DNA from 3 places in the Candidatus Clostridium eludens genome. Region 1 is predicted to be linked to each of the others. Evidence: riboswitches for the same ligand, from Rfam matches in the RefSeq annotation. Region 1 holds a riboswitch; each other region holds the start of a gene.

Region 1 (6,352 bases):
TATATAAAAATACTGCTGCATATGGACACTTTGGGAGAGATGATATAGATGCCCCTTGGGAAAGACTTAATAAAGTTGATGAAATAAAAAATATTTATCGAAGTCAAAAAATCTTAGTTAACAGTCTTTAATTATGTGTGGAGATTTTAAAAATAACTACTATTAAGTTGCATAATACTGCCTCAAGCAGTATTATGCAATGATAAAATAAATTGGAGGGAAGATATAAAAATGATTAATGAAGAAAAAAGTGATTTTATAACTAGATGTGTTCATGTAGGGAACGGAATTGACAAGGAAACAGGAGCCATTAGACGTCCTATAACTATGGCAAATTGTTACAGACTCCCAGAAGATGCATCTTCTATAAATTGGAGTGATGCAAATCAGCTGCTTTATACCAGGAATATGTCTGCCAACCAGGTATATCTTCAGGAAAAGTTAGCGTCTCTTGAAGGGGGAGAAGATTGTGTAGTACTTGCAAGTGGTGTTGCTGCACTGGCGGGTGTATTCTTTACCTTTCTAAATAAGGAAGCGCATGTGATTTGTTCTAATGTATCTTATATAGCAGTTTATAGGTTATTAAATGAATATTTACCAGATAAATATGGAATAGAAGCAAGCCTTGTAGATACTTCTAATTTAGAAGAGATAAAAAAAGCAATACGACCAAATACAAAGCTTATTCATATTGAGACTCCAGGAAATCCTACTACTAAAGTAAGTGATATTGAGGAAATAGCTAAGATTGCAAAATCTATTGGAGCTTTATTAAGCGTTGACAGCACTTTTGCATCTCCATTTTTACAGAATCCTCTACAGCTTGGAGCTGATCTTGTTATACATAGTTTAACAAAATATATAAATGGACATGGAGATGCTATGGGAGGTGCAGTAATTGGAAAAAAGGAGCTTGTGGACAGAATAAAGCGCGAGGCAATGGTTAATCTTGGGGGGGCTATAAGTCCGTTTAATGCATGGTTGATTATGCGTGGAGTTGTAACACTTCCTCTGCGTATGAAACAGCATAGTGAAACTGCACTTGAGGTTGCCAGGTATTTAGAATCAAATCCATCAATAAAGTTTGTAGCATATCCTGGACTAGAGAGCCATCCACAGCATGAAATTGCTAAAAAACAGATGAAGATGTATTCAGGAATTATTTCTTTTGGACTTAAAGCAGACGTTGAAACCCATAATAAATTCATTAATTCTCTCAAGCTAATCATTCAAGCTGTTTCTCTGGGTCATGATGAAAGCTTAATTGTTTACACCGGTCCAAACGATGAACGGATTAATTTTTATCCAGAGGAATTTAGAGGAGGATATATTAGATTTAGCATAGGATTAGAAAGTGCTGGTGACATTATTTGGGATTTAAAGCAAGCATTAGAAAAGTGTGGGTTATAGAATTTTATATCTGAAGTAAATATTAAAAAGGCATGAATGCCTTTTTTATTTTTACTTTATTGTAAATACTGCTAAAGTTTGTTTAAATCATAAGGTGTTTCCTGATATACGTAGTAGTTAAGCCAGTTTAAAAACAACAGGTTGGAATGACTTTTCCAATTTGCCACTGGTTGTTTACTTATGTCATTGTCGGGAAAATAATTTTGGGGTATATCTATAGGTAAATTTTGTCCAATATCTCTTTCGTATTCAGATTTTAATGTTAAAGTATCATATTCAGGATGTCCCGTAACAAAGATTTGGCGGCCACCTTTTGTTGACACTATATAGACACCGGCTTCTTTTGACTCAGAAAGTATTTCTAGTTCATGAACTTTTTCGATGTCCTCCCTTTTTACAAAGGTATACCTAGAATGTGGTGCAGAAAATACATCATCGAAACCTCTAAAAAGTTTAGTATTAGCCCTGTTAACAGTATGAGAGAAAACACCAGATAATTTTTTATTGAGAATATATTTTGGAATTTTAAAGTGATGGTAAAGTCCTGCTTGAGAGCCCCAGCATATATATAAAGTTGAATAAACATTTGTAGTACTCCAATCCATAATTTCAGTTAATTCTTCCCAATAATCAACATCTTCAAATTCAAGTTTCTCTACAGGTGCACCTGTTATTATCATACCGTCAAATCTTCTGTTTTTTATTTCTTCGAAAGTTTCATAGTATTTAATAAGATATTCTTCAGCAGTGTTTTTTGAACTATGAGATTTTGAATACATTAAAGTTATATCAACTTGTAGCGGTGAATTACTAAGTAGTCTTAAAAGCTGTATTTCAGTAACAGTTTTAAGGGGCATTAAATTCAATATAACTATATTAAGTGGTCGTATATCTTGTCTTGTTGCGTGAGTTTCATTCATAACAAATATATTTTCAGCTTTTAACGCTGTAGAGGCTGGAAGATTGTTAGGTATATTTATGGGCATAAAATCCCTCCTTAAATTATAATAGTTTTAGTGGCAATCAAATCTTATTATTCTAATATTCAAATTTTAATTATGGGGTTAAAATAAATAAAAGTTATTTTTCTATAAGAAAAATAACTTTAACGATAAACCAATTTGAAACTATTTTCCTTATCTCTCAGAAATAATCTGCTGGAATTAACACCATACATTTTAATAAAATGTTGGTTGTCGGGTTTCATAGGGCCAGTCCCTCCACCGCTCTTGATAAGATTTAATTTGATTTTACACCATATGATATACTAAAATTTCCTTTTTGTCAATAATTAATTTGCCAAATCTATTTTTATATAGGTCTTTAAAGTCCTGATTCTCTAAATTTGTGCTCTGAATTTTTTATTAAATTATGCAAAGGTCTTTTTAAAAGTGATAAAAACAGAAATGCACATGAAAAAACAGCCAGTGCTATAAAATCTTTAAATACATTTTTCTGTAAGGGGCCCCATATAGCTTCTCTGAAGCCATCTATAGCGTAGGTAAAAGGCCAAAATGGTGCCAATGTACCAAATATTTTTGGAAGGGTCTGTATAGGATAAAGTCCCCCGGCTCCTGCAATTTGAAAAACCATAATTATTACAGCAATAGCTTTGCCAATATTACCAAGTATTGACGCCAGTGTGAATATTATAATTGTAAATGTAATACTACAGCCTAGTGACACCAACATCATAAGAGGCATATTTTGAGGGTAAACTTTTAATATATATACATCTCCCAGGGTAATAATAGTAGTTTGTATGAAAGATAATATTAAAAACAAACTTAATTTTCCAAAGTATTTGTGTTTTAAATCCAATTTTTTTTCATTTTCGAAATCTTTGCAGTCTAGTGTTAATATGGAGGATAATAATAATATGCCTACCCAGATTGCCAGTGTAGTATAAAAAGGTGTTACTGCATAACCGAATAATCCTGAATTATAAACTTCAATATTTTTTACATTTACTGGTGATGAAAGCAAATCGGATAATTCATCTGGATTTTTCCCCATAAATTCTATTATTTCATTTAAATTTTGTTCGTTTAAATTTTGCATTTTACTGCTTAATTCATTCAGCTTATTTTGAACATCTTCCAACTTTTTGCTTAAAGCATTTGCCTGGTCAGAGGATGCTTTACTGCTTAATATACCTGAATTAGCCAGTGTATTTAATTGTGGCACAAGAATTTTTGTTGATTCTAATATTGAATCTATATTATTTAAGTTGTTTGTTAAGTTGTCAGCTACAATATCCATTGCCTGGTAGGTATCGGAATAAAAAGCATTAGATACAGAAACTGCATTCATGGATATTTCATTGTTTAAGGTAGAAAGTTCATTTATAACTGAATTGATACTGTCTTTAGATGAATTACTGCTAATTAATGTTTTTAATTGGTTTAAATATGTTTTTTCAGTTTGTATTGAGCCTTTTAGTCCAGTAAGTGAATCTATAAGCTCACTTGTTCCATTATTAGGTATAAAATCATTAATAGACTCAAGAATTTCTAGGGTGGTATTTATTTCTTTTACTAAAGAATTGTCTAAATTTAGTAATTGGTCTATTATAGTAGTACTTAAATCGGTACTGACATTTATATTATTTAAATTTATTAGGAGATCCTGTATCTGGTTATTTAGTGATTGAATTTCATTTATATCGTTGTTCAGATTGTTCTGTGTTGAATTCAATGTTTGTTTGGTGGATAAAACTAACAATTTGCTTTGTGCTACAATACTTTGAAGGCCGTTAATTTGTTCTAATAGTTTAGGAAAATCAGCTTTTTGAGCATTTAGATATTGCTGTAGGTTTTCTGAATTAGAATTTATTTCTGCTATATACTTTTTTATGTCATTTATACTGGAAATAGTTTCAGGAATAGTATCTTTTAATTGTACAATTTGTGGCTTGTCACTTTCTAATTTTTTTCCCATAGAGTTTAATTGTTTAAAAACCTGCTCACTTGCTGTTTTTATGAAGTTGCTTTTTACTTGGCTTATTAAATTAGTTTTTGCTGAATCTGTAATTTTGGTAGCTACGGCATTTAATTTCTCATTAGATCTGTATATAATGCTAGGTTTTTCAGGACTTGATGTTGTAAGACTTAACATTTTACTGGAAAAATCCTCAGGTATTTCAATTAATGCATAGTATTCTCCTGTATTTAATCCGTAATTTCCCTGCCATTCATCTATAAAAATCCAATCGATAGTTTTATTTTTTTTCAATTCTTTAACAATTTCATTTCCGATATTTATATTTTTTTCATTAAATTTGCTTCCATTATCTTCATTAATTATGGCAATGGGAAGCCTACGGGTATTAGTCTGGCTATAAGGATTCCAGGAAGCTTTAATATTAATCCATGCATAGAGGGAGGGTAAAAAACAAAATCCTAAAATTATTATAAGTACTGCTGGGATTTTTATTATATTTATTAAATCTCTTTTTAATATTTTAAATACATTTTTCATATGTGACCTCCCGTGAGCTATTCTCCTATACCTGAATCTTTGAATTTAACTTGAAATTTATGGATCTTATTGTGTAATGGTTCTTTAAGGAATAAGCCAATTAATATAAAAAATATTGATATCAAAAATAATGCTATAAAATCTAAAACTACAGTTTCTATAAGGGGCCCTGCAATAGCTTCTCTGAAACCACTGACTGAATAAGTAAACGGAAATAAAGGCTGTAATATTCTAAAAATTAATGATTGAAGCTGTATTGGATAAGTTGCACCACTTCCTGCTATCTGTATTATAAGAAGAATAATAGAAATAGCCCTGCCCAAATTCCCTAATATAGATACTAAAGTATAGGTTATTACTGTAAACGTAAGGGCTGAGGCAAGTGAAACCATAATCATAAGAAAAACATTTATCATTTGAACATGTAATAAAATTTTATCGCCTAATGAAACTATAAATCCTTGTATTAGAGCTAGGGTTAAGAAAGTCAGTAATTTGCCTAAGTATTTTTCTTTTAAAGTTAAATTTTCATCTCCATTAAAAGGGGCCACATCTGTTTTTAATAATGTTACAAGTAAAATAGAACCAACCCATATGGCAAGTGCTGTATAGGTAGGAGCCATGGATGAACCAAAATTAGAAACTGTGTATATATTTTCTTCATTTACATTAAAAGGACTGGATATAAAGTCTCCCATCAATTCCGGGTTGTTTTGTAATATAGTAATTATTTGTATTATATCATTGTTTGTAACCAGTTTTAGCTGATTGCTTAATCTATTTATAATATCTTTGAATTGGAGAAATTTATTATCTAATTTTCCGGAATATATAGTAACTAATTCACTTCCATGCAGTAAAGTATCCATGGAGTTACCTCCCTGCTTATTGAAATCTTGAACAGATTTTAATATTGCAGAAGTATTGTTTGTATAATTGGCTAGATTACCAGCTATTGAATTTAAAATACTCCTTGTGTTTTTATTATATTCATTTTGTGCATCTATTAATTGCAAGTTTATATTGGCTATATTATTTGTCATGGAATTTAATATATTTTTATTAATTTCATTTGTACTATTAAGCTCCTGCTGTAAGTTATTTATGTTGTTTTTTTCACCTTTTAAGGAATTTTGTGTATTTCTTAAGGATTTCAATAAATTTGATACTTCAGTGTTATTGCTAAAATCATTAATTTTATCCAGAAAATTTATAATTGGATTAATTTCATTAATTAGTATATCTAACTCATATCCAATTTTATCTACAGTAGAATCTACACTTGAGGAATTTGCCTTTGAGATTAAGGAATTCAAATTGCTTATTAAGCCTTGAGTTCTATAAATATCACCTCTTGCGTTTTCCAAGTTAACTGCAATATTGTCAAAAGAATTATTCAGTGAAGGCTGAATTGAGCCTATAAAATTTTTATTGTTTTCATCATTTTGTGATAGAATATCTA
Region 2 (6,352 bases), on a different contig from region 1:
ATAAGAAGAGAAATCATTATTTTTATAAGAAAATGAGCTATACTATCGTAAAAGAATATATGGATGGTTCTGTCAAAATAGTATTATTTAAAAAAGAGATGAACTCAACAAAATAAGTATAATTTTAGTACATGTATAACTCAAATTTTTCTTGATGTGTGACAAAAAAGTAATTTTTTGCGTAATAAATTATATTTCATAGTAGTTGATAAAATTTGATGTAGAGGTGTCATATGGAAATAACAATAGTAAAGGGAAGCCTGGATTATATAAATGATTGTGAAGTTGCATTAGCAAATTCTGAACTGGGGATAAGATATTTTTCTAAAAAAGGAAGTGCTCGAAATGCATTAGAAGAAGGATTTGCTAAAGAAGAAATATACATTGCTATGGATATTAATCAGAATTATAAAGGATTCATATGGTTCATTTTAGATGGAATATTTCATTCATTCCCCTATCTACATATTATTGCAGTAAAGCAAGAAAGCCGTAATCAAGGAATAGGTAAAAAACTATTAAAGTTCTTTGAGGATAATTGTTTCAAAGAGTATAGTAAACTATTTTTAGTAGTTGCAGATTTTAATCCAGAAGCAAAAATGCTGTATGAAAAAATTGGGTACATTCAAGTAGGTGCTATACCTAGTTTATATAGGGAAGGAATAACTGAACATTTAATGATGAAATCAAGAGAAGTGAACCGATAACAATATTTTTCTGCTTGAAATAAAAAGCAATATAATATTTTCAATAGTACACATTCTTCTTATTAAATGGTGCGGCAAGAAGTCGCTAATTAGTAGCGGTTTATAGGAAACTGCGTCAGTTATTAGGCGTATCCCCGCTTGAGACTGCATACGGAGCAATCTGTTTGTAGGTTGCATGAGAGTTAAGTACCTAATGTTACTGCTTTACGCAGGAGCAGTACAGGGTTAGGAGAAAAGTGGAAAGTATAAACGAAAAGTTGAACCTTAACGGATTTTTCGTGCCGGGCATACTAACTTGTTTGAGGTAAAAAGGCGGCTTGAGCCGGATGTGTGGAAACATACAAGTCCGGTTCTTTCTGTATATAATCACCATCTGTGCATTTATAATATCTCCATATTCCACAGATGGCTCCTGTAATTCTTCATCATTCATAAAATAGTTTGAATTAAAACTTATTTATTTTAAAAACTCCTTATATAATAAACTGGGTTGAATACCTTTATTGTTTTGATATTTTTCACTTTTATATCTAGTATATTCTCCTTCTATTGCATGATAGTAAGTTTGGCATATTTCAACGTTTGGATATATTTTTATTGGTTGTATGCAAAACATTTCTAAAGTTCAATACCCTTTAAAACCAACATCTCCAAATCCAGCGGTAACATGGATAAATAAACCGAGTCTCCCTACAGAGCTTCTACCCTCAACCATAGGAACATATTTATCAGTTTCTGTGTACTCTACTGTTCTACCTAAATAAAGTTTATTAGGTTCTAGCAAGAATCCTTCATTGGGTATTATAATCTCTCTTGTAGAGTTAACTTTCTTCATATCAAGAATATTTTCTTCATAAACAAGTAATTTATTATGAAGCCTTAAATTATAGCTATTAGGGTTGAGTTGTTTTTCATTAAAAGGTTTTATTATAATTTCTTTGCCCAATTTATTCTGTATTTCTTTTCCGCTTAATATCATTTAAACTCTCCTTTTGCTTCGTATAATTTTCATTTTGCCTATTAATTATTTTGCCATAACTTATTTAGTATATAATATATCAAAATTTATGATAAAGTATTTAATGCATTGGTAGAAGAAGATTATAAATTCTTAACTAATACATCTTATCTTTATGTTAAAAATTGGGATGGAAATTGAGAAAAATATTTAGCTTGAATAAGAACTAATTGCCAAGTAGAAGCCAATCAAGAGAAACATTAAGTGCCTTAGCAATTGCAATTACCTCATAATCAGCTACGAATCTATCACCAGATTCAATTCTTGATATAGATATTCTATCAAGTTTTACATTCATAAGTTCTAATTTTGCAGATAAGTTTTCTTGAGTTAAAGCAGGGCTAAACATATGACGAGCTTTTTTAACCCTAGAGCCTATAACATTTTTACTTCCTTCATGCCAGTATATTTTCAAAATACTCCACCGCCTAATGTGCTAAAGATTAACTTTCAAATTGATTTTACATTTCTATACTGATAGGATGTTGCTAAAGATGAACATATACTAAAAAATTAACATAATTGTATTGGAATTAACAGCAATTTATTATAATAATACTAATTAACTTAAAATAGTTATTATGAGGAGAGTTCTATGGGAAAGCAATTGTGTTCACACATGGCTGAATCGCTTCAGAAAATTACTTATTAGATTTGAGAAATTAGATTCCTCATATATTAAGTAAAAGTTTATATTGACAAAACATTTCAAAAGTTATATCATTTATATATAATTTTGGAATAAGTCAATTAAATATAGAATTTCTTATCAAGAGAGGCAGAGGGACTGGCCCTATGATGCCCGGCAACCTGAATATGTACATTTACGAATATATTCAATGGTGCTAATTCCAGCAGGTTAAACCTGAAAGATGAGAGAAACAAAGAATATAACTTCCTATAGTTTCTCTGTAGGAAGTTTTTTGATTAACTAGACAAACTAGAGGTCAAGTTTTGTTTATTATAGAGTTTTAGTCAATAATCTCTATAATATTTAACTTTGACCTCTTTATTTATTAATGATTTTAATGTTATTAATTTAAAATTATATAAATTTTACATGAATGGAGGATTTAATTATGAAAAAGCCAAAAATATTTATGTTATTTTTAGCCAGTCTGCTAACTATATTCGCATTAGCAGGCTGCGGTGCAAAGGCAACTAGTACATCAAGCTCTTCTGCACCTAAAACAATTGTTATAGGAACAGGAAATGCATTTAAACCATACTGCTATTTGGATGATAAGGGTAACCTTGCCGGTTATGAATATGAAGTCTTGAAGGAGGTTGATAGACGTCTTCCACAGTATAAATTTGAATATCAAACAATGGACTTTAAAAATGTTCTACTTAGTTTAGCTTCTAAGAAAGTAGATATAGCTGCACATCAATTTGAGAAAAACCCAGAACGTATACAAAAATATCTTTTTTCTGATGAAAGCTACACTACTTTTATTCTAAGAATAACTGTTTTGAAGAATAGAACTGATATAAATTCTATTAAAGATTTAGAGGGTAAAACTGTAAATGTATCTCCAGGTAGTAATGACGCATATGTTTTAGAGAAATATAACAAACAACATAATAATGCCATCAAACTAGTTTATTCAACACCAGATAATGCTACTCTAGTTAAGAATCTTGAAGATGGAAGAATAGATGCATTTATTTCCATTAAGAGAATAGTAGCTGATTTAAATAAAACTTATGGAGATAAACTTAAAACAGTAGGAGATCCTATAGCTACTTCAAATACTTATTATATTTTTCGCAAAGACGATACTCAGTTAAAGGCTGATATAGATAAGACAATAAAAGCCATGAAAGCAGATGGTACATTGTCAAAGATATCAAAAGATGTCTTAGGTGGAGATTATACAACAAATGATTAATAGATATGAAATACACTATGGTGATATCATACGTTCTGATAATGTCTGTAAAACAATCCAAAATAATGTTAAAGGTAGGAGATAAATATGGGAAAGTTATTTGACATTAGATTAGTATTTGAGTATTTGCCACAATTGTTATCTCGCCTTCATATCACCCTATTGATTGTATTGCTGGCAACTGTAATAGGTATATTTTTAGGAATGATTTTAGCTTTATTTCGTATCTATAAGATACCTATACTAAATCAAATATCAATTGTTTATATATCCTTTATGCGAGGTACGCCTATAATTGTGCAAATGTTTATAGTGTATTATGGTCTACCAGTGCTTTTTATGCTTATAGGCATTGATATTAATAAATGGGATAAATTATTTTTTGTAATAATTACCTATGGCTTAAATGCTGCAGCTTTTATGGCTGAAGTAATAAGATCAGCTATAATAAGTGTATCAATAGGCCAGACAGAGGCTGCTTATTCAGTAGGAATGACAAGGATACAGACTTTCCATCGAGTAGTAGCACCTCAGGCACTATTGATTGCTTTACCAAGTCTTTCAACTAATATGGTAGGTCTTCTTCAAGACTCCTCTATAGCTTTTTCACTTGGAATAATTGATGTAATGGGAAAAGCACAAACCATAGGAGCTAGAACCTATCATACACTTGAGGGCTATATAGGTTCAGCATTAATTTTCCTTGTGCTAAGTATTCTTGTAGAAAAAGGTTGTACTGTTATTGAAAAAAAGGTTACATATAAAAAAATAATAGGTGATGGTAGGTGAAAATATGGGATTTGATATTGGTTTCATGTTTGTAGCACTTAAAGCAGCAATTAAATATACTCCTATAACGCTAATAATGTCATTTGCATCACTAGTACTAGGTTGTATTATAGGAACTTTCATTGCATTAACAAGAGTATTTCAGGTTAAGATACTTAATAGATTGTCACAAGTTTTTGTTGTAATTATAAAAGGTATACCAATTGTACTACTGATTTTAATTTTGTATTTTGCAGTAGTTCAAAGTTTTGATGGGCTTGCAGAAAAATTTCACTGGTCATTACGAGCTAAGGATATACCTCTTATTTATATAGCAATTATAGCATTATCATTATTTGCTTCAGCAAATATATCTGAAGCAATAAGAGGGGCTCTTCTAGCTGTAGATGAAGGACAGTATGAAGCTGCTTATTCTGCAGGGCTTACAACGGGCCAGACTTTAAGACGAATTGTATTGCCACAAGCACTGCCTGTAGCTGTACCTATGTTGTGCAGCAGCTTAATAGGTCTTATTAAAGGTTCATCACTTGTATTTATGATTTCGGTAACTGATCTTATGAATGCAGCATTAATAACAGCAACTTCAAATTATAAATTTCTTGAAGCTTATGTAGCAGCAGCAATAGTTTATTGGGTTATTTGTATAGTAATTGAAAAATTATCGTTTATATTGGAGAAACGTCTTAGAATCTACAGTAAGGGGGAAGTTCTTTGATTGAGATAAAAGGAGTACACAAGTCTTTTGGAAAAAATGAAGTTTTAAAAGGTGTTGATTTAAAAGTTAACAAAGGAGAGGTTGTAGTAATATTAGGACCTAGTGGTTCAGGAAAAACTACACTATTAAGATGTATCAATTTTTTGGAAAAGGCAGATGCAGGTGAAATATCTATAGGGGATATTCATGTAAAATTTAACCATGAAACTAAAAAAGATGTACTTAGAATAAGAAGACAGACAGCTATGGTTTTCCAGTCATATAACCTTTTTAATAATAAAACAGCGCTTGAGAATGTAATGGAGGGTTTAGTTGTCGCAAGAAAAGTACCAAAGAATGAAGCACAAGAGATAAGTAAAAAAGTGCTTAATAAGGTTGGTTTGTCAGAAAAATACAATTTTTATCCATCTCAACTTTCAGGTGGCCAGCAGCAGCGTGTTGGTATAGCTCGAGCACTTGCCCTTAATCCCGAAGTAATTCTTTTTGATGAGCCCACATCAGCATTAGATCCTGAACTTGTAGGTGAAGTACTTTCAGTAATGAAAAAAGTGGCAAAGGAAGGCATAACAATGATTGTAGTTACTCATGAGATGTCATTTGCTTATGATATAGCAAGCAGAGTTATATTTATGGAGAATGGCGTAATAGTTGAAGAAGGAACACCTCAGGCAGTTTTTACAAATCCTAAGGAAGAGAGAACAAAGCAATTTTTGAAGAGAATAGTTTCTGAATGGAGCTATACAATTTAGTATGGTTGCCATGGTTTTCTATTGATAGATTCACGTTTATAATTTTGTCTAAACTTTTTTAACATAATGCTCTTGGCAGATCTAACATTCTTTGAGAGTAATAAGACCAATTCTAAATGAAAAATTATATGGAAAAAATGAATTAATAGACGTTTATTAATATAAATAAATTGCGGAGGATACAAAAATATGAGTAAAATTTATTCAGGAATAAGAGAGGACAGACCAAATACCCACAATGATTGTGGTGGTAATAGCAAACAGATTTCCGAAGATTTTAAAAAAGGTTGTCTAAAGAAAGCTGACAGAAGCTTTAGTCAAGGTTTGCAGTGTCAGCAGATTAACAGTATGGCTGCATTAATGTCCTTAGATGATGCTGTATTTATAGCACATTCTCCTCAAGGATGTGTTGGGTGTACAACATTAGCAACGGATGTATACCGCGTAGGTCAAGCTCACAGGGGAGTAAAATTAATTCGTAA
Region 3 (6,352 bases), on a different contig from region 1:
AGGGGTAACAATTTATAATTCTGAAAAGGCATGGAGTGGTTATACTATTTTTCAGGCAGTAGATGAAGGAGCATTGCTAATAGATATGAATGGACATGAACTGCAGTTGTGGAAAAATTTACATGGATTTCCTAATAAGCTGCTGCCAGGTGGATATGTTATGGGAAGTACAGGAGAAAGAAACCCTGACTATGGGTTCCAAGATATGATGGATTTAGTACAAGTAGATTGGAATGGAAATATTGTTTGGAAATTTAATAAAAATGAATTCATAGAAGATCCAGGAGAAAGGCCTCAATGGATGGCAAGACAGCATCATGATTATCAAAGAGAAGGCAATCCAGTTGGATATTATATACCAGGATTAACACCAAAAGTTGATAAAGGTAATACACTTATTCTTACGCATGAAAATGTAAAAAATCCTAGAATATCTGATAAAGTACTTTTGGATGATAAAATTATTGAAGTTACATGGGATGGAAAAATTATTTGGGAATGGCGGGCAAATGAACATTTTGATGAATTAGGATTTAACGAAGTATCTAAAAATGTTCTTTATGCTAATCCCAATATAAGGACAGCGGGTGGTGGTGTAGGAGATTGGCTGCACATTAATTCTATATCTTTACTTGGACCTAATAAATGGTTTGACAAGGGAGATAAAAGATTTTCACCAGAAAACATTATTCTTGACAGTAGAGAGTCCAATATTATAGCTATTATAGATAAAAATACAGGAAAAATTGTATGGAAGATAGGACCTTATTACGATATAAGTGATGAGCTTATAAAATTGGGGTGGATAATAGGACAGCATAATGTGCATTTAATACCTAAAGGTCTGCCAGGAGAAGGAAATATTCTTATATTTGATAATGGAGGTTGGGCAGGTTATGGTTCGCCTAACCCAGGTTCTCCAAAAGGGAACAGGAATGCAATTAGAGATTATTCCAGAGTATTGGAAATTGATCCTATTACCTTAAAAATAATATGGCAGTATACTCCAGAAGAAGCTGGGTTTATACAACCCTTAGATGCTGTTAGATTTTATAGCCCATTTATAAGTAATGCACAGAGACTTCCAAATGGAAACACGTTAATAACGGAAGGATCAGACGGCCGTATATTTGAGGTTACAAAAGATCATGAAATAGTTTGGGAATACATAAGTCCCTATGAAGGCAAGGGAAAATCAAAACTAAATATGGTATACAGAGCTTATAGGGTTCCTTATGAATGGATTCCTCAATTGCATAAACCCTTAGAAATACCTATAGAGAAAATCAATAAAAGAGAATTTAGGGTACCAGGAGCAGCTGGTTTAGGACGTAAAGTAGAAACAGAAGTAAAGGGAACCCAAGAATATAAAGGCAGAGAAAGACTTGATTTTTGTATTATAACAGATAAAGAACTAAATAAAGAAAATAAATAATTATCAAAATTCTTCTTATTAAGCATAAATTTATATCTATGAGTAATGTGCATTTTCACTAAACATAGTAAACTTTATATTGACAAAAAACTTAAAAGGTTATATATTATATATAACCTTTTTTACAATACAATATAAAATTAAATATGAAACTTCTTATCAAGAGAGGCAGAGGGACTGGCCCTATGATGCCCGGCAACCTGAATGACCATTTTCATTCAATGGTGCTAATTCCAGCAGGTAACATGTCACCTGAAAGATGAGAGAAAATAGGATACAACTTCTTATGGGTTCTCTCCATAGGAAGTTTTTTATTGAACCAATTAAAAAGGGTAGAAGTCAAATTATTTATTATAAAGAATGAAATTATGTAAATCTTAACTAGGTAAGTACTTAATGTATGGATTTTAAATAAGAATAAAATGTAGAAAAGGTTCAAGGTGTTAGATGTAAAAATGCTATATATCTTATAAAACTTAAATGTGTTATTAACTAAAAGTGAACATACTTCTTACTAAAATGGTGAAAAGCATAAGAATAGTAGGATTAGTATAACATTATGTAATTTTATACTGCTGAAATGTAAGCTTATAAGTACTTATTTTGAATAATGGGAGGGAGATTTTTTGAATATGAAGTCAACTAACATAGTGTGGCATAAGATGGATGTAAATAGAAGGCATAGAGAAAAATTATTAAATCAAAAGGGAATACTTATTTGGTTTACAGGATTGTCTGGTTCAGGCAAATCTACCTTGGCTTCCGCACTTGAAAGTAAATTATATTGTATGGGTAAGCTTACCTACTTGCTAGATGGAGACAATCTAAGACATGGTTTGAATTCGGACCTTGCATTTACAAAAGAAGACAGGGTAGAAAATATAAGAAGGGTATCAGAAGTATGTAAACTTTTTGTGGATGCAGGAATAATTACAATTGCCACTTTCGTTTCACCTTTTAAAGAGGATAGAGAGAAAGTTAGAAAACTGCTTGGAAAGGATTTTGTAGAAGTATATATAAACTGTCCCATTGAAGTCTGTGAAAAAAGAGATCCCAAGGGAATTTATAAAAAGGCTAGAATAGGTGAGATAAAAAATTTTACAGGCATAGATTCCCCTTACGAGATACCTGATAATCCTGAACTTACAATACCTACTCATTTGAAAGGTTTAGAAGAGTGTGTGGATGAAATAATAGATTATCTAAATTTATAAAAGCACAAGTAAGTTTCGTAAAAATAGGAGTGATGAAATGAAATTAAAACTTCAGGTTTTATCTACTGATATTTTAATAGTGGGGGCAGGCACTGCAGGTTGTTTTGCAGCACTCAGGGCGGCTGAAGATTCAAACGTGAGTATTATAATGGCAGAAAAAGCAAATATAAAAAGAAGTGGTTGTCTGGCTGCGGGAGTTAATGCCTTAAATGCATATATAACTGAAGGTGAAACTCCAGAGTCCTTTGTGGATTATGTAAAGAGAGAATTTAATCAGGTTGTAAGGGAAGACTTGGTTTATACTTTAGCTCAAAAACTGAATGAAGTAACTGAAAAAATAGAGAAAATGGGACTTCCAATTTTGAAGGATTCAAAAGGGAACTATGTGAAAAGGGGAAAAAGGAGTATAAAAATAAATGGTGAAAATATTAAGCCAATACTTGCAGAAGAAGTAAAAAAGCAAAAAAATATAGAAGTTATAAACGGAATAAATATTATAGATTATATACATAAAGATGAAGAAGTTATAGGAGCCTATGGATTTTCAATCTATGAGGAAAAATTTTTTGCCATTTATTCAAAGGCTGTAATATGTACAACTGGAGGAGCATCAGGACTGTATAAACCTAATAATCCTAACTTTTCAAGACATAAAATGTGGTATTCACCCTTTAATACAGGGGCAGGTTATGCTATGGGAATACGGGCAGGAGCAGAGATGACTACTTTTGAAATGAGGTTTATAGCACTAAGATGTAAAGATACAATAGCACCTACAGGTACTATTGCTCAGGGCATTGGAACTTGTCAGATAAATGGAAATGGAGAAGAATATGTAAAAAAATATGGAAAGGAAACTACAATAAACAGGCTCTGGGCTACAGTAATGGAAAATAAAAATGGGAAAGGTCCTTGTTTCTTGAAAACTAAAGATATAAATAAATCAGAAGAAAAGGATTTGTTTAAGGCTTATTTAAATATGGCACCTTCTCAAGTACTTAAGTGGATAGATGGTAAGAGTATGCCTTCTATGGAAAATGTAGAGATTGAAGGAACAGAACCTTATATAGTAGGGGGTCACACTGCCAGTGGATACTGGGTAGATACAAAGCGGTGTACTACTTTAAAAGGACTTTACTCTGCAGGAGATGTAAGCGGTGGCAGCCCTAAAAAATATGTTACAGGGTGTTTTGCAGAAGGAGAAATAGCGGCAGATTCAGCAGTGAAATATATTAAAAATAGGAAAATTCAGCACTTGGATGATGTAGAGTTAAAAACTAAATTGAATGTAGTTAATAGTTTTTTTGAAAATGAAGATAATATTTATACAGTTGAACAATTAGAAGAGGCTATGCAAAAAAACATGGACGAATATGCAGGTGGTATATCACAGGGCTATAGTTATAATGAAAAAAAATTAAATATAGCTGAGAAGAGAATAGGTGAATTACTTAAAATAAGTAGTACTTTAAAGGCTTGTGATTGTCATGAATTAATGTTTATATATGAATTAATTGATAGATTATATATATGTAAAGTCCTTATAGCTCACTTAAAGGCCAGGCATGAAACTAGATGGAGATGTTATGAAGAAAATGCAGATTTTCCTTATGAAGATAATAAAAATTGGATTAAATATGTAAATTCAGTTTATAGAAAAGGGAAGATAGAAATTATATTTAGAGATATAGTCAGGAAGGACGAAGTATATGAGCATAAAGATTCATAGAGAAAAATGTATAGGCTGTCTTAAGTGTATGGAGGTTTGTCCAGGAAGTTTAATATATAAAGATCAGCAGGGTAGGGCATATATAAAATATGAAAAAAATTGCTGGGGATGTGCAGCCTGTATTAAAGAATGTGTAAGCAGGGCGATTAAATATTATTTGGCATCGGACATAGGAGGAAATGGCTCCTGCCTATACGTAGAACAAAATGCTGATGAATTAAAATGGCATATAGTGGATGAGGAACATAATGAGAGTATATTAAGTACTAAAAGAAAAGAGGCAAATAAGTATTAAATGTATTTTTAAGGAGGGTTTTTAATGAAAATTAAAAGAATAATATCAATTTTAGCTGTAATATCAATTGTAGGTGTTTTAGCAGGCTGCGGCAGCAATAATCAGCAATCTAGTGAAAGTACAAGGGTGGCAATAGGATTTTTCCCGAATATAACTCATTCTCAGGCATTAGTTGGAAAACACAATAAGAGTTTTGAAAAAGCTTTAGGAAATAATGCAAAAGTTGAGTGGAAGCAATTTAATGCAGGATCTTCTGAAATAGAGGCATTTTTAGCAGGAGCTTTAGATATCGGGTATATAGGACCAGGACCTGCTATTAATGGGTATAGTAAATCCAAAGGTGATGTTCAAATTATTGCAGGAGCTACAGATGCGGGGGCTATATTGGTTTCAAGAAAAGATGAACCAATAAAAAGTGTTAAGGAACTAGCTAATAAAAAGGTAGCAGTACCTCAATTCGGGAATACCCAGGATTTATCACTTAGAAATTTGTTGAATGAAAACGGGTTGAAAGATAAGACTAAAGGTGGAAATGTAGAGATAGTACAGGCAGACAATCCTGATATAAAAACTCTTTTAGTGAATAAGCAGATAGATGCAGCTCTTGTACCTGAACCATGGGGTTCAAGATTGGTAGTAGAAACAGGAGCTAATATAGTGCTTGATTATAATCAGGTGTGGAGAGATGGAAAATATCCTACAGCTGTAGTTATTGTTAGAAAAGAATTTTTACAAAAGCATGCTGATCTTGTAGAAAAGTTTCTAAAAACTCACGTAGAATTAACTAGCTATATACAAAAAAATAATAGTGAGGCAAGTAGTATAGTAAATGAAGAGATCTATAGTCTGACTAAAAGTAAACTTTCAAATGGTGTGTTAAGTTCTGCTTTTAAAAGAATAACTACAACAAATAATCCAGAAAAAGATGCTATAAATGAAATGGTAGATTTATCTGTAAGTACAGGATTCTTGAAAGAAAAACCTGATACAAGTAATATTATAAATTTCGAACTGTTAAATAAAGTGCTAAAAGAAAAAGGAGAAAAAGAGATCCAATAAAATTATAAGGCCAAGGCATCTTCAAATAAATAACTAGTCAGTATGGTAGACTATTTTCCATAATACTGCGTCAGCAGAACCCTATGATAGCACCACTATCAAAGGAACCTGCTTCCTTATCTTATGAAAAATAGTCTTACCATCTTTGATTTGCTATTTATTTTCAGATACCTAAAAGAGGAGGGTTAGAATTGTCGTTAACTATAAAAGATGTAAGTAAAAAATTCGTTACAAAGGAAGAAGAAAACTTAACTTTAGATAACATAAATGTTCATTTCAAGGACGGGGAATTTATATGCCTTTTAGGACCTTCTGGATGCGGTAAATCCACTCTTTTAAATATAATTGCAGGCCTTGAAAAACCCACTACTGGTGAAGTTCTATTGGATTGTGAGATAATAAATAATGTAGGGGTAGACAGGGCTATGATGTTTCAGGATTCAGCACTTTTTCCCTGGCTCAAAGTTATAGATAATGTAGAATTCGGAATGAAGATGGCAGGAGTGCCTAAAGTACAGAGAAGAGAAACAGCCATAAAGTATCTTAGAATGGTTCACTTGACTAAATTTCAAAATTCTTATATTCATGAACTTTCCGGGGGTATGAGGCAGAGGGTGGCC

What was found. A riboswitch is a leader RNA that binds a small molecule or an ion and turns the genes downstream of it on or off. The one in region 1 is predicted to bind S-adenosylmethionine.
Region 2: it holds a riboswitch for S-adenosylmethionine, as region 1 does, so the genes downstream of both, ACJDU8_RS07150 (transporter substrate-binding domain-containing protein) here and metA (homoserine O-acetyltransferase MetA) in region 1, are expected to answer to the same signal.
Region 3: it holds a riboswitch for S-adenosylmethionine, as region 1 does, so the genes downstream of both, cysC (adenylyl-sulfate kinase) here and metA (homoserine O-acetyltransferase MetA) in region 1, are expected to answer to the same signal.

What each region holds. Positions count from the first base shown of each region.
Region 1 covers NZ_JBJHZX010000030.1:29,989-36,340, forward strand. The annotation lists gene metK (methionine adenosyltransferase) at 1-131, shown strand, start outside; gene ACJDU8_RS17970 (trans-sulfuration enzyme family protein) at 232-1,410, shown strand; gene metA (homoserine O-acetyltransferase MetA) at 1,482-2,396, opposite strand; SAM riboswitch class I at 2,544-2,649, opposite strand; gene ACJDU8_RS17980 (YhgE/Pip family protein) at 2,734-4,890, opposite strand; gene ACJDU8_RS17985 (YhgE/Pip family protein) at 4,908-6,352, opposite strand, start outside.
Region 2 covers NZ_JBJHZX010000008.1:42,034-48,385, reverse strand. The annotation lists gene ACJDU8_RS07170 (GNAT family N-acetyltransferase) at 1-116, shown strand, start outside; gene ACJDU8_RS07165 (GNAT family N-acetyltransferase) at 234-707, shown strand; partial or broken gene dcd (dCTP deaminase) at 1,165-1,686, opposite strand; gene ACJDU8_RS07155 (helix-turn-helix domain-containing protein) at 1,892-2,140, opposite strand; SAM riboswitch class I at 2,489-2,604, shown strand; gene ACJDU8_RS07150 (transporter substrate-binding domain-containing protein) at 2,805-3,617, shown strand; gene ACJDU8_RS07145 (amino acid ABC transporter permease) at 3,705-4,406, shown strand; gene ACJDU8_RS07140 (amino acid ABC transporter permease) at 4,411-5,121, shown strand; gene ACJDU8_RS07135 (amino acid ABC transporter ATP-binding protein) at 5,118-5,870, shown strand; gene ACJDU8_RS07130 (nitrogenase component 1) at 6,060-6,352, shown strand, end outside.
Region 3 covers NZ_JBJHZX010000007.1:107,635-113,986, reverse strand. The annotation lists gene ACJDU8_RS06755 (aryl-sulfate sulfotransferase) at 1-1,435, shown strand, start outside; SAM riboswitch class I at 1,589-1,701, shown strand; gene cysC (adenylyl-sulfate kinase) at 2,068-2,649, shown strand; gene ACJDU8_RS06745 (adenylyl-sulfate reductase subunit alpha) at 2,687-4,378, shown strand; gene ACJDU8_RS06740 (4Fe-4S dicluster domain-containing protein) at 4,359-4,673, shown strand; gene ACJDU8_RS06735 (aliphatic sulfonate ABC transporter substrate-binding protein) at 4,698-5,732, shown strand; gene ACJDU8_RS06730 (ABC transporter ATP-binding protein) at 5,924-6,352, shown strand, end outside.